Regions from separate parts of the Mesorhizobium japonicum MAFF 303099 genome, predicted to be linked through region 1. Evidence: predicted binding sites of a transcription regulator. Region 1 holds the regulator's gene; each other region holds the start of a gene.
The links. The regulator PhoB, encoded in region 1, activates phosphate uptake and scavenging genes when phosphate is short. The targets are predictions, from matches to a motif close to TGTCATNNANCTGTCAT.
Positions count from the first base shown of each region.

Region 2: MAFF_RS04200 (PhoX family protein) is a predicted target of PhoB. The motif match lies at 2,155-2,171, and genes of this name have one in related genera.
Region 3: MAFF_RS23130 (ceramide glucosyltransferase) is a predicted target of PhoB. The motif match lies at 2,377-2,393, and genes of this name have one in related genera.

Region 1 covers NC_002678.2:2,993,273-2,997,457, reverse strand. Annotated here, with positions in the region: gene pstA (phosphate ABC transporter permease PstA) at 1-817, shown strand, start outside; gene pstB (phosphate ABC transporter ATP-binding protein PstB) at 814-1,617, shown strand; gene phoU (phosphate signaling complex protein PhoU) at 1,643-2,350, shown strand; gene phoB (phosphate regulon transcriptional regulator PhoB) at 2,370-3,059, shown strand; gene MAFF_RS15630 (ROK family protein) at 3,072-4,185, opposite strand, start outside.
Region 2 covers NC_002678.2:598,495-602,679, forward strand. Annotated here, with positions in the region: gene urtA (urea ABC transporter substrate-binding protein) at 70-1,350, opposite strand; gene MAFF_RS04195 (hypothetical protein) at 1,694-2,101, shown strand; gene MAFF_RS04200 (PhoX family protein) at 2,226-4,139, shown strand.
Region 3 covers NC_002678.2:4,538,368-4,542,552, forward strand. Annotated here, with positions in the region: gene argF (ornithine carbamoyltransferase) at 1-617, shown strand, start outside; gene MAFF_RS23120 (Hsp33 family molecular chaperone) at 730-1,764, shown strand; gene apaG (Co2+/Mg2+ efflux protein ApaG) at 1,802-2,194, opposite strand; gene MAFF_RS23130 (ceramide glucosyltransferase) at 2,494-3,645, shown strand; gene MAFF_RS23135 (O-succinylhomoserine sulfhydrylase) at 3,679-4,185, opposite strand, start outside.

The DNA.
Region 1 (4,185 bases):
GCGCAAGAATGGCGTGATGATGATGCTGTGCGTCGTCGCCGCCGGCATCGGCCTTGCCTGGCTGGCGCTGATCCTTGGCGCCTTACTCTACAAGGGTCTGGCCGGCGTCTCGCTCTCGGTCTTCACGGAAATGACGCCGCCGCCCGGCGATGCCGGCGGCCTGCTCAACGCCATCTACGGCAGCATCGTGATGACCATCATCGGCATCATCGTCGGCACGCCGATCGGCGTGCTGGCCGGTACCTACATGGCCGAATATGGCCGCTTCTCGAAGCTCACCACGGTGGTGCGCTTCATCAACGACATCCTGCTGTCGGCGCCGTCGATCATCATCGGTCTGTTCGTCTATGAGCTGATGGTGCGGCCGATGGGGCATTTCTCGGCGATCGCCGGTGCCGTGGCACTTGCCATCCTGGTCATTCCCGTCGTCGTGCGCACCACCGAGGACATGCTCAACCTGGTGCCGAACGCCTTGCGCGAAGCCGGCACCGCGATCGGCGCGCCGCGCTGGGTGGTCATCCGCTCGGTGGCCTATCGCGCCGCGCTTTCGGGCATCGTCACCGGCATATTGCTGGCCATCGCCCGTATCTCCGGCGAGACCGCACCGCTTCTGTTTACGGCGCTGAACAACCAGTTCTGGTCGAGCAATCTCAACGCGCCGATGGCCAGCCTGCCTGTCACCATCTTCCAGTTTGCTCTCAGTCCCTACGAGGAATGGCAGCAGCTGGCCTGGACCGGCGCACTCATCATCACATTGACGGTTCTCGCGCTCAGCATCTTTGCGCGCAGCCTGACCGGACGCAGAGAGGACAAATGAGCCAGATGTTGTCTCCAGACATGACGATCGCCGCCGAGGCGGTGACCAAGGCCAAGATCGAGGTCAAGAACCTCAACTTCTACTACGGCCAGTCGAAGGCGCTGAAGGATATCACGCTATCGCTGCCCGAGCGCAGCGTCACCGCCTTCATCGGCCCGTCGGGTTGCGGAAAGTCGACGCTGCTGCGCGTCTTCAACCGCATCTACGAGCTCTATCCCAAGCAGACCGCCGAGGGCCAGGTGCTGCTCGACGGCCAGAACGTTCTCGACCGTTCGCAGGACCTCAACCTGCTGCGCACCAAGATCGGCATGGTGTTCCAGAAGCCGACGCCGTTCCCGATGTCGATCTACGAAAACATCGCTTTCGGCGTCAGGCTCTACGAGAAGATCAGCAAGGCCGAGATGGACGGCCGTGTCGAGCAGGCGCTGAAGCGCGCGGCACTGTGGACCGAGGTCAAGGACAAGCTCAATGCCAGCGGCCTCAGCCTGTCGGGCGGCCAGCAGCAGCGGCTGTGCATCGCCCGCACCGTGGCGGTGAAGCCGGAGGTCATCCTGCTCGACGAGCCGGCCTCGGCGCTCGACCCGCTGTCGACCGCCAAGATCGAGGAACTGATCGACGAGCTGCAGGCCGACTACACGATCGTCATCGTCACCCACAACATGCAGCAGGCGGCGCGCGTGTCGAAGCAGACGGCCTTTATGTATCTGGGCGAACTGGTTGAATTCGACCGCACCGAGAAGATCTTCACGTCGCCTCGCGAGAAGCGCACGCAAGACTACATCACCGGCCGCTTCGGCTGATCGCACGCATACGAGGACCAGGATCATGGCCGAACACACAGTCGCAGCCTTCGACGAGGATCTCGGACAGATCAGCAGGCTGATCAGCGACATGGGCGACCTCGCCGGCTCGATGGTCGGCGGCGCCACCAAGGCGCTTCTGAATTCCGACAATGCTCTCGCTCAGCGCGTCGTCTCCGACGACGCCATCATGGATGCGCGCCAGCGCGAACTCGACGACCGCGCCATCACGCTGATCGCCAAGCGCCAGCCTATGGCCGACGACCTGCGCCATGTGGTCGGTTCGATCCGCATGGCTGGTGACCTCGAACGCATTGGCGACCTTGCCAAGAACATCGCCAAGCGGGTCGGCACTGTCGGCCTCAGCGCCACGCCGCGCGACCTGTCGCATTCCATCGACGCCATGGCGCAGCTGGTGCTGATCCAGGTGCAGGGCGTGATCGAGGAGTATGCGGCGCGCGATGCCGCGGCACTGGCGAAGCTGCGCGCCGACGACGAGCGCATCGACGTCAAATACACCTCGGTCTTCCGCGAATTGCTGACCTATATGATGGAAGATCCGCGCAACATCACGGCCTGCACGCATCTGTTGTTCTGCGCCAAGAATCTCGAACGCATCGGCGACCACGTGACCAATATCGCCGAGAATGCGTACTATGTCCTGACCGGCACGCAACTGCCCGCCAACCGTCCAAAACAGGACGAGACGGCGATGTCGGCGCCGGCGGCCTGAGCGCAGGGGTAACCAATCGATGATCGCACCACGCATCATGGTGGTGGAGGACGAGGAGCCGCTCGGCGTGCTCCTCCGCTACAATCTGGAATCGGAGGGTTACCAGGTCGAGGTGGTGACACGCGGCGACGAAGCCGAAATCCGCCTGCAGGAGAACGTGCCCGATCTCCTGGTGCTCGACTGGATGGTGCCGGCGGTGTCCGGCATCGAACTCTGCCGGCGCCTGCGGATGCGGCCCGAGACCGAGCGGCTGCCGATCATCATGCTGACCGCGCGGGGCGAGGAAAGCGACCGTGTGCGTGGGCTCTCCACCGGCGCCGACGACTATCTGGTCAAGCCGTTTTCGACGCCGGAATTCATGGCTCGCGTGAAGGCGCTGCTACGCCGCGCCAAGCCGGAAGTGCTGTCCAGCGTGCTCAAGGTCGGCGACATCGTGCTCGACCGTGAATCACACCGGGTCTATCGCAAAAAGAGCGAGATCCGGCTCGGGCCGACTGAATTCCGCCTGCTCGAATTCATGATGCGTCATCCCGGCCGCGTGTTCTCGCGCAGCCAGCTGCTCGACAATGTCTGGGGCGAGACGATCTACATCGACGAGCGCACCGTGGACGTGCATGTCGGCCGCCTGCGCAAGGCGGTCAACAATGGCCGCATGCCGGATGTTATCAGAACCATTCGTGGGGCGGGCTACGCGATCCGCGAGGATTGAGCACGACCTGAATCAGGCGACGTTTTTCTTCGCGGCAAGGCCTGCTTTCGTTTGCACGCCCGGCGCGAAAATCTCCTGGTCGACAAAGGTCAGCGCGCGCATGGCGCAACCTTCGCGGATCAGCGGCAGTTCGTTCGGTTCGGTGTCGAAGGAGATCGATTCCGAGTGCTGGCCACCGGCGGTCTGGGCGATCGCCTCGCGCAATGCCGGCTCGATCAGGTCGAAGGCGGCGGCGCTGACGCCGACCATGGCAACGGGTGCTGGATCGATCAGCGCAAACAGGCTGCCGAGGCCGTAGCCCAATGCCTCGCCGGCCTTGCGGTAGGCTTCGCGCTCGGGTCCGTCGCGTTCGCGCGCCGTCGCGGCCAGCGCCCGCATCTGCGCGTCGCTGACATCGGCCACCGGCTCGGTGTCCTCGCTGAGCTGCCTGGCGTTGCGCCAGATGGCATAATTGCCGGCATAGGCCTCGACGCAGCCGCGCCGCCCGCAGCGGCAGAGCGCGCCGCCCGGCCGATGGATCATGTGGCCGAACTCGCCGCCCGAGGAATGGGTGCCGGTGAACAGCTCGCCCTTCAGCACCAGCCCCATGCCGATGCCGTGCGACAAAAGGATGGCGATGAAGTCGTCGCGGTAGCGCTCGGGATCGCGCCAGCGCAGCGCCACGGCCATCATGTTGCAGTCGTTTTCCATGGTTGCGGGGATGCCGAACTCGGCTTCGAGTATGTCGGCGAAGGCGATATCGGTCTGCGGCGTGATCGGCGACCACAGCATCGCCCGGGCCTCGGTGTCGGTGATGCCCTGGATCGCCAGCGCGATGCGGGCGACGCTGCGCACGTCGATGTCGGGATCCTCGAGACGCCGCCTTACGATGGCCACGCACTCGCCGATCAGCGCCTCGCGCGACATGGTCAGCGTATCCAGCCGGCGCTGTTCTTCCGATATCACCTGGCCGGCATAATCGATGACGGCGACGGAGAGGAAGTTCAGCGACAGCACCACGGTCATCACTGCCGCGGCCTCCGGGTTAAGGCCGAGACCGACCTGCGGCCTGCCGCGTTTCAGCGCGCCGGCCTCGCTCGGCTTTCCCTCGGCCAGTATGCCTTCGCCGATCAGGTCGGAGGAAATC
Region 2 (4,185 bases), 2.4 Mb from region 1:
GACAGCGGAGGAAACCGTCCGGACGCGCGCGGCCTTGGGCATGGACCTGAAGGTCCGGCCCGGGGAGGATCAGTTCGTGCCCTTACCGCCGCACTTGCCGGTTTTGACGTTGAAGTTGCCGCAGCTGAGCGGCGCGCGCCAATCGGAAATCAGGTCCTTGGAGTCGGGCAGGTAGTCGGACCATTCGTCGCCCATCACCAGACCCGGCGTCTTCGAGACCGTTTCGAACTGGCCATTGGCCTGGATTTCACCGATCAGCACCGGCTTGGTGATATGGTGGTTCGGCATCATCGTCGAATAACCGCCGGTCAGGTTTGGCACCGAAACACCGATCATGGCATCGATGACCTTGTCCGGATCGGTGGTGCCGGCCTTTTCAACCGCCTTCACCCACATGTTGAACCCGATATAGTGGGCTTCCATCGGGTCGTTGGTGGTGCGCTTGTTGTTCTTGATGAACTTGTGCCAGTTAGCGATGAACTTCTTGTTCTCAGGCGTGTTGACGCTCTCGAAATAGTTCCAGGCGGCCAGATGTCCGACCAGCGGCTTGGTGTCGAGACCGGCGAGCTCTTCCTCACCAACGGAGAAGGCCATCACCGGGATGTCCTCGGCCTTGATGCCCTGGTTGCCGAGTTCCTTGTAGAACGGCACGTTGGCGTCGCCGTTGACGGTCGAGACGACGGCGGTCTTCTTGCCGGCCGAACCGAACTTCTTGATCGCCGAGACTTCCGTCTGCCAGTCGGAGAAGCCGAACGGCGTGTAGTTGGTCATGATGTCCTCGGCCGCGACGCCCTTGGACTTCAGGTAGGCTTCGAGGATCTTGTTGGTGGTGCGCGGATAGACGTAGTCGGTGCCTTCCAGCACCCAACGCTTCACAGAGCCCCCGTCCTTGCTCATCAGATAGTCGACCGCCGGAATGGCCTGCTGGTTCGGTGCGGCACCCGTATAGAACACGTTGCGCTCGCTTTCCTCGCCCTCATACTGGACGGGGTAGAACAGGATGTTGTCGAGCTCGGAGAACACCGGCAGCACCGACTTGCGCGACACCGAGGTCCAGCAGCCGAACACCGCCGCGACCTTGTCCTTCGAAATCAGCTCGCGCGCCTTTTCGGCGAACAGCGGCCAGTTGGACGCCGGATCGACGACGACGGCTTCAAGCTTCTTGCCGAGCAGGCCGCCCTTGGCGTTCTGCTCATCGATGAGCATCAGCATGGCGTCCTTCAGCGTCGTCTCCGAAATCGCCATGGTCCCCGACAGCGAATGGAGAATGCCGACCTTGATCGTATCGTCGGCCGCCCTGGCGGGAGCCGACATCAACAGGCCGGCGGCAACCACGCTCGCCGAAAACATTTTTGTTATTGTCGAGAAATTACCCCTCATACGGAAGACTCCCAAGCTGGTTGATTGCACCGCAACAATACAATGCAACCCCCATGCCAACCGCTGTCGGGATTCTGAAAAACGGCAAATATTCAAACATTATCAGATGATTAGTATATTAGATTGAACAAACAAAGGAGAGCCGGTTAAAAATTGGTTGAGGGAAATTTGCGCAGCGCACACAGCTGATGCCTAATTTCTGCCCAATTCCACCAAATGCCTAGATTTTGGCCTCCGGACGCGAGGCGAGAACGACAAATGTTGCGGCACAGCGCAAAAATAGGGCAAGCTCGCTGCTTAACCGAGCGGCGTCATGGCATCCCTGATTTCACGCATTCTTATCGGCACAGTGCTTCTGGCGGCAGCGACCGGCGCCGCACACGCCGACTTCAGCGACGGCAAGATGCCTGACGGCACCTATCACTGCGAAGTCTACCTGCTCGGCATGTTCCTCGACCTCGGCGACATCACCATCAAGGGGAACGTCTATACAGGCCCGGTAACCTTCGGAACCGCCCAGCAGGCTTACAATTATCAGATGAATGCAAATGGCGAGATCTCCTGGCTGGGACCGCTCGGCGGCTACACCGCCGGCGGCAACTCGCTGTCGATGACCCAGGCAACGCTGGACGGCCAGAACCCGCCCTCCTTCGACATCATCATGAAGCAGCCCGACGGCGCCTTCACCGCCTCGACCTGCACCCTGGGCAGCAATCCATAGGCCTTCCCTCGAACGGCGCCGCCGTACGGACCACAAGCCGTGTCGCCCTCTCGTGTCATCTGGATGTAGCCGAAGCTGGATAGGCAGCGGTGCGCCGTCACCATCCACATCGAGAGGCAGACACATGGCCAATTCCCCGTCTTCATCCTCCCCTGTCATTCGCGAAATCATCGCCGAGCGCGTCTCGCGCCGGTCCCTACTGAAAGGCAGCCTGGCATCTGGCGCCGTGATCGCCGGCGGCAGCTTTGTCGGCTCGTTGTTTGCCGGCGAAACGCATGCGGCTGCTGCACTTTCCACCCTCGGTTTTTCCGAACTGAAGCGCGTCTACGACAAGACCCACGCCGCTGCCGAGGGTTATGAAACCACGATCGTCGCCCGCTGGGGCGATCCGCTTGTCGCCGGCCTGCTGGATTTCGACGGCAACAAGGTCGCTGCCGACGAGCAGGACAAGCGTTTCGGCTACAATTGCGACTACATCGCCTTCCTGCCACTGCCCAAGGGTTCGGTGAACTCCGACCACGGCCTGCTTTGCGTCAACAACGAATACATCTCACCCAATGTGATGTTCCCCGGCATGACCGAGGACGGCGCCGGCAAGGCGATGAGCAAGGAACAGGTCGATCTCGGCCTGGCGGCGATGGGCCATTCGATCGTCGAAATCATGCTCAAGGACGGCAAGTGGCAAACCGTCGAGGACAGCCCGCTCAACCGCCGCGTCACGGCCAACACCGAAATGGCTGTTTCGGGACCGGTGGCCGGCCATGCCTTGATGAAGACCTCCGCCGATGCGACCGGCACGAAGGTGCTCGGCACCAGTTACAATTGCAGCGGCGGCTTCACCCCCTGGGGCACTGTGCTGACCTGCGAGGAAGGCGTTTCCGACCTGTTCGGCGGCGACCCGAAAAAGGCGCCGACCGCCGATATTCTCGATCGCTACGGCTTCGATGGCTCCGACATCTACGGCCGTGGCCGTTTCCACGACCGCTTCAACATCGACAAGGAACCGAATGAGCCGAACCGCTTCGACTGGGTGGTCGAGATCGACCCCTATGATCCCAGGTCGAGGCCGGTGAAACGCACGGCCCTTGGCCGCATGTCGCATGAGGCCTCTACGGTCGTCCTCAACAAGGACGGTCGCATCGTCGTCTACATGGGCGACGACGACTATTTCGAATACATGTACCGCTACGTCTCGAACAAGGCTTACGACAAGACGAACCCGGCTTCCAGCAACGGCCTTCTCGATGATGGCGTGCTCTCGGTTGCCCGTTACGACGCCGACGGCTCGATGACATGGCTGCCGCTGGTCCACGGCCAGGGCAAGCTCACGGCGGAAAACGGTTTTGCCGACCAGGCCGACGTGCTGTTGAAGACGCGCCTTGCCGCCGACGCGCTCGGTGCGACCCCGATGGACCGGCCGGAGGACATCGAGACCAATCCGGTTACCGGCCGCGTCTACGCCGTCATGACCAAGAACAAGAAGCGCGACGAATCCAAGGTCAACCCGGCCAATACGCGACCCGAAAACCTCTGGGGCCACATCGTCGAGCTGATCCCGCCAGGCGGCCGCGGCATCGAGGCCGACCACACCGCCGACAAATACGCCTGGGACCTGTTCGTGCTCTGCGGCAATCCCAAGGACGCCAAAGTCGGCGCCACCTTCCATCCCGACACGTCGGACAATGGCTGGTTCGTCTGCCCCGACAACATCACATTCGATCCGGCCGGGCGGCTGTGGGTGGCGACCGACGGCGCCAATGATTTCGACCTGCCCGACGGCGTCTATGGCGTCGACACGGAAGGCCCGACGCGCGGCCTGCCAAAGCTGCTGTTCACCTGCCCGCATGGCGCCGAAGCGACCGGCCCTTGCTTCACCCCGGATGGCACGACGCTGTTCCTTTCGGTCCAGCATCCCTCCGAAGATGCCGAGACGCTCGACAAGGCGCAGTCGCTGTGGCCCGATTTCAAGGACGGCCAGCCGCCGCGGCCATCGGTCGTCGCCATCCGCCGCAAGGACGGCCAACCGGTTGGGGCCTGAGACTGCGAGATTCAAAAGGCGCGGAACCCGGGGCGGGTCCCGCGCC
Region 3 (4,185 bases), 1.5 Mb from region 1:
ACGCGATCATGATCCGCACCACCTCGCATGACCGGCTGCTGGAGCTGACCGAGAACGCCACGGTGCCGGTGATCAACGGGCTGACGGACGATACCCATCCGTGCCAGCTGATGGCCGACATCATGACCTTCGAGGAGCATCGCGGTCCGGTGGCCGGCAAGACCATCGCCTGGACTGGCGACGGCAACAATGTGCTGCATTCGCTGCTCGAAGCCTCGGCGCGGTTCCGCTTCAACCTCAACGTCGCCGTGCCCGAGGGCAGCGAGCCGGCGCAGAAGCACATCGACTGGTCCAAGGCGCATGGCGGCAAGCTGCATTTCACCCGTTCGCCCGAGGAAGCCGTCGACCAGGCCGACTGTGTCGTCACCGATTGCTGGGTGTCGATGGGTCAGGAGCACCGCGCCCGCGGCCACAACGTGTTCTCACCCTACCAGGTCAATGCCAAGCTGATGGCGCATGCCAAGCCGGACGCGCTGTTCATGCACTGCCTGCCGGCGCATCGCGGCGAGGAAGTGACCGACGAGGTTATCGACGGACCCCATTCGGTGGTCTTCGACGAGGCCGAGAACCGGCTCCACGCCCAGAAGGCGGTGCTTGCCTGGTGTCTTGGGGCTTGAAGTGTCTTGGAGTTTGAAAGGTCTGGGCGCTTGATCTGCGGGGGCGCGATGCCTATCTGCGCCGCATCACGCAAATCAAGCGCGTTTGGACGCATGCACCCCAGGGGGCGGCATGGTCGCGCCCTGGAGCTTTGTCATGTTGGAAACGCATCAAGTGACTGAACATCACCCCAAACTCGGCGAGTTCGGCTATGCCGGCGACGACCATGTCGTGCCGTTCGAGGTTGGCCCGCTCGATGTGCGCGGCCGCACCGTGCAGCTCGGGCCGATGCTCGACGCCATTCTCAGCCGCCACGATTACCCCGAGCCGGTCGCCCGCCTGCTGGCGGAAGCCTGCGTGCTGACGGTGCTGCTCGGCACCTCGCTCAAATTCGAGGGCAAGTTCATCCTGCAGACCCGCACCGACGGGCCGGTCGACATGCTGGTGGCGGATTTTAGCACGCCTTCGGCGCTGCGCGCCTATGCGCGCTTCGATGCCGACAGGCTCGAGGCTTTGGTCGCGGCAGGTGAGACATCCCAGCAGACGCTGCTCGGCAGCGGCGTGCTGGCGCTGACAATCGACCAGGGCGCCCATACGCAGCGCTATCAGGGTATCGTCCAGCTCGACGGTGAAACCCTGGAAGACGCGGCGCGCACCTATTTCCGCCAGTCGGAACAGATCCCGACGGATATCAGGCTCTCTGTCGCCAAGCTTTTGACGCCCGGCGTCGGCGGCGCGCGCGAGCAGTGGCGCGCCGGCGGCATCCTGGCGCAGTTCCTGCCGCAGTCGCCTGAGCGCATGCGCGTTCCGGACCTGCACGGCGGCGACGGCGATCCGCGCGAGGAGATCCATGATCCCACGGACAATTCCTGGCAGGAATTGCTGGCGCTGCTCGGCACGATCGAGCCGACCGAACTGATCGACCCGACGATCGGCGCCGAACGGCTGCTCTATCGCCTGTTCCACGAGCATGGCGTACGCGTCTTCGGCGGCGTTCCCGTCGGCGACCAGTGCTCATGCTCCAGGGAAAAGATCCGCGGCATCCTCGAGGGCTTCTCCGCGCAGGAGATCAAGGACAGCACCGAGGACGGCGGCATCCATGTCGCCTGCGAATTCTGCTCGAAGCAGTACGACTTCGACCCGGCGGAATTCGCGGCGGCTCAGTGAGGCAATCCCTTCTCCCTGTAAAACGGGGAGAAGGACGCTAATTCACCGTCCGTCTGGTCCCCGGCAGGTCCAGCGAGAACGCCGGGATGGCGATGTCGAAGGTCTCGCCACGCTTGTTGCGCATCGTGTAGTGCCCGACCATGATGCCTGATGGCGTCGAGAGCGGGCAGCCAGACGTATATTGATAGCTGTCGCCGGGATTGAGTTCGGGCTGGTCGCCGACGACGCCCGGGCCGCGCACTTCCTCGACCCGGCCGGCGCCGTCGGTGATGTGCCAGTAGCGTGACAGAAGCTGCACGAATTCGTCCGACTGATTGTCGATCGTTATCTGATAGCCCCAGACATAGCGGTTCTCGGAAGGATCGGAGCGATCCTCGAGGTAGAACGGCCTGACCTGCACTTCGATGTTGCGCGTGACGGCGCGGTACATAAGCGGCTCCAAAACAGTCAGAGCATGATCCCGAAAAGTGGGAACCGGTTTTCTCGGAAAAACGGGTTTCCGTTTGTCCAGAGATCATGATCAAACCAACAGAACTTTCGGCGCTCCCGGCGAGCGGGTCAACGTGCGCGTCTTGTCGCGCCTCGTCTTGAAACGCAGGTGCCGGCAAAGAATGTCATTTAAGTGACACATGACAATGGTGGTGTGCACGCACCGGGCGACTCGGCGCTCTGTCGAACTGTTGAAAACGGCCACGATGCGGCCGTCTCTTCTGGAGTGACCAGATCTCGATGGAACTCACTCTCATAGCCGCCTCGCTTTCGATCGCTCTTATCCTTTCAAACGCCGCCAGCATCCTGCTCGCCGCCTCACAGCTGAAACGGCGCACCACGATCGCGCGGCCAGTCCGCAAATCGCCGCCAGTATCGATCGTCATACCGTCGCGCGGCGTCGAGCCGTTCACGCAGGAGACGCTGGAGCGCGCCTTCTCACTCGAGTGGCCGCGCTACGAACTGATCTTCTGCGTTGCCCATGGCGACGACCCGGTGGTCAGGTTGATCCGGGCCGCCATTGGCCGCTTTCCAAAAGTGCCGGCCCGGCTGTTGATCGGCGACGACCGCGTCAGCGCCAATCCCAAGCTCAACAATTGCGTCAAGGGCTGGGAAGCCGCGCGGCACAACTGGGTCGTCCTGGCCGACTCCAACGTGCTGATGCCGAGAGACTACATCCAGCATCTGATGGCGGCGTGGCGGCCGGATACCGGCCTTGTCTGCTCGACGCCGATCGGCTCGCGGCCGGAGGGCTTCTGGGCCGAGGTCGAATGCGCCTTCCTCAACACGCTGCAGGCCCGCTGGCAGTATGCTGGCGAGGCGCTCGGCCTTGGCTTTGCCCAGGGCAAGAGCATGCTGTGGAACAAGCCGATGCTGGATGCCAATGGCGGCATCCGCGCGCTGGCCGCTGAAATCGCCGAGGACGCCGCCGCAACCAAGCTGGTCAATGGGCTTGGCCTGCGAGTCAATCTTGTCGCGGCACCCTTCGAGCAGCCGCTTGGCCGGCGCACGCTGGACGCGATCTGGTCGCGCCAGGCTCGCTGGGCGCGCCTGCGCCGCGTCACCTTCCCGCTGTTCTTCGCGCCGGAAATCCTGACTGGCGCGGTGGTGCCGTTGATGCTTGCACTGGTTGCGGCGGCAAGCGCCGGCTTCAGCCTGCCGCTGACGGCCATCGCCGTGCTGGCCGCCTTCTACCTTCCGGAATGCGCCCTGGCATGGTCCAAGGGCTGGCACCTGTCGCCGCGCACGGTCGCGGCGATGATTGCGCGGGACTTGATGGTCCCAGCTATGTGGGCACGCGGCTGGCTTGGCGGCGCCGTCGACTGGCGCGGCAATGCGATGACCATCGGCACCAAGGCGGCCGAACTGGAAGAGGCGTCGTCGCGCGCCTGATCGCGGCGCCGACGCCGCTGCCTCGACGGCTCCCTATTTGGCGGCCTTCAGCGCCTGCGCGATATCTTCCAGAAGGTCGTCGGTATCCTCCAGGCCGACCGACAGCCTGAGCGTGCCCGGCCCGATGCCGAGTTCGGCGCGCGCCTCGTCGCTCAAATTCTTGTGGGTGGTCGTCGCCGGATGGGTGATCAGGCTCTTGGCGTCGCCGAGATTGTTGGAGATCAGCACAATATCGAGCGCGTTCTGCAGGGCGAAGGCCGCCTGCTTGCCGCCTTTGACGTCGAGGCAGATAAGTGTCGAGCCGCCCGACATCTGCTTCTTGACGATCTCGGCCTGCGGATGGTCGGCGCGGCCGGGATAGATGACGCGGGCGATCTGCGGCTGCTCGGCCAGGAAATCGGCGATCTTGCCGGCGCTCTCCGTTTGCTGGCGCACGCGCAGCGGCAGCGTCTCCAGGCCCTTCAGCAGCGTCCAGGCGTTGAAGGGCGACAGGCTAGGGCCGGTGTGGCGGAAATAGTCATGCAGATTCTCGTCGATCCA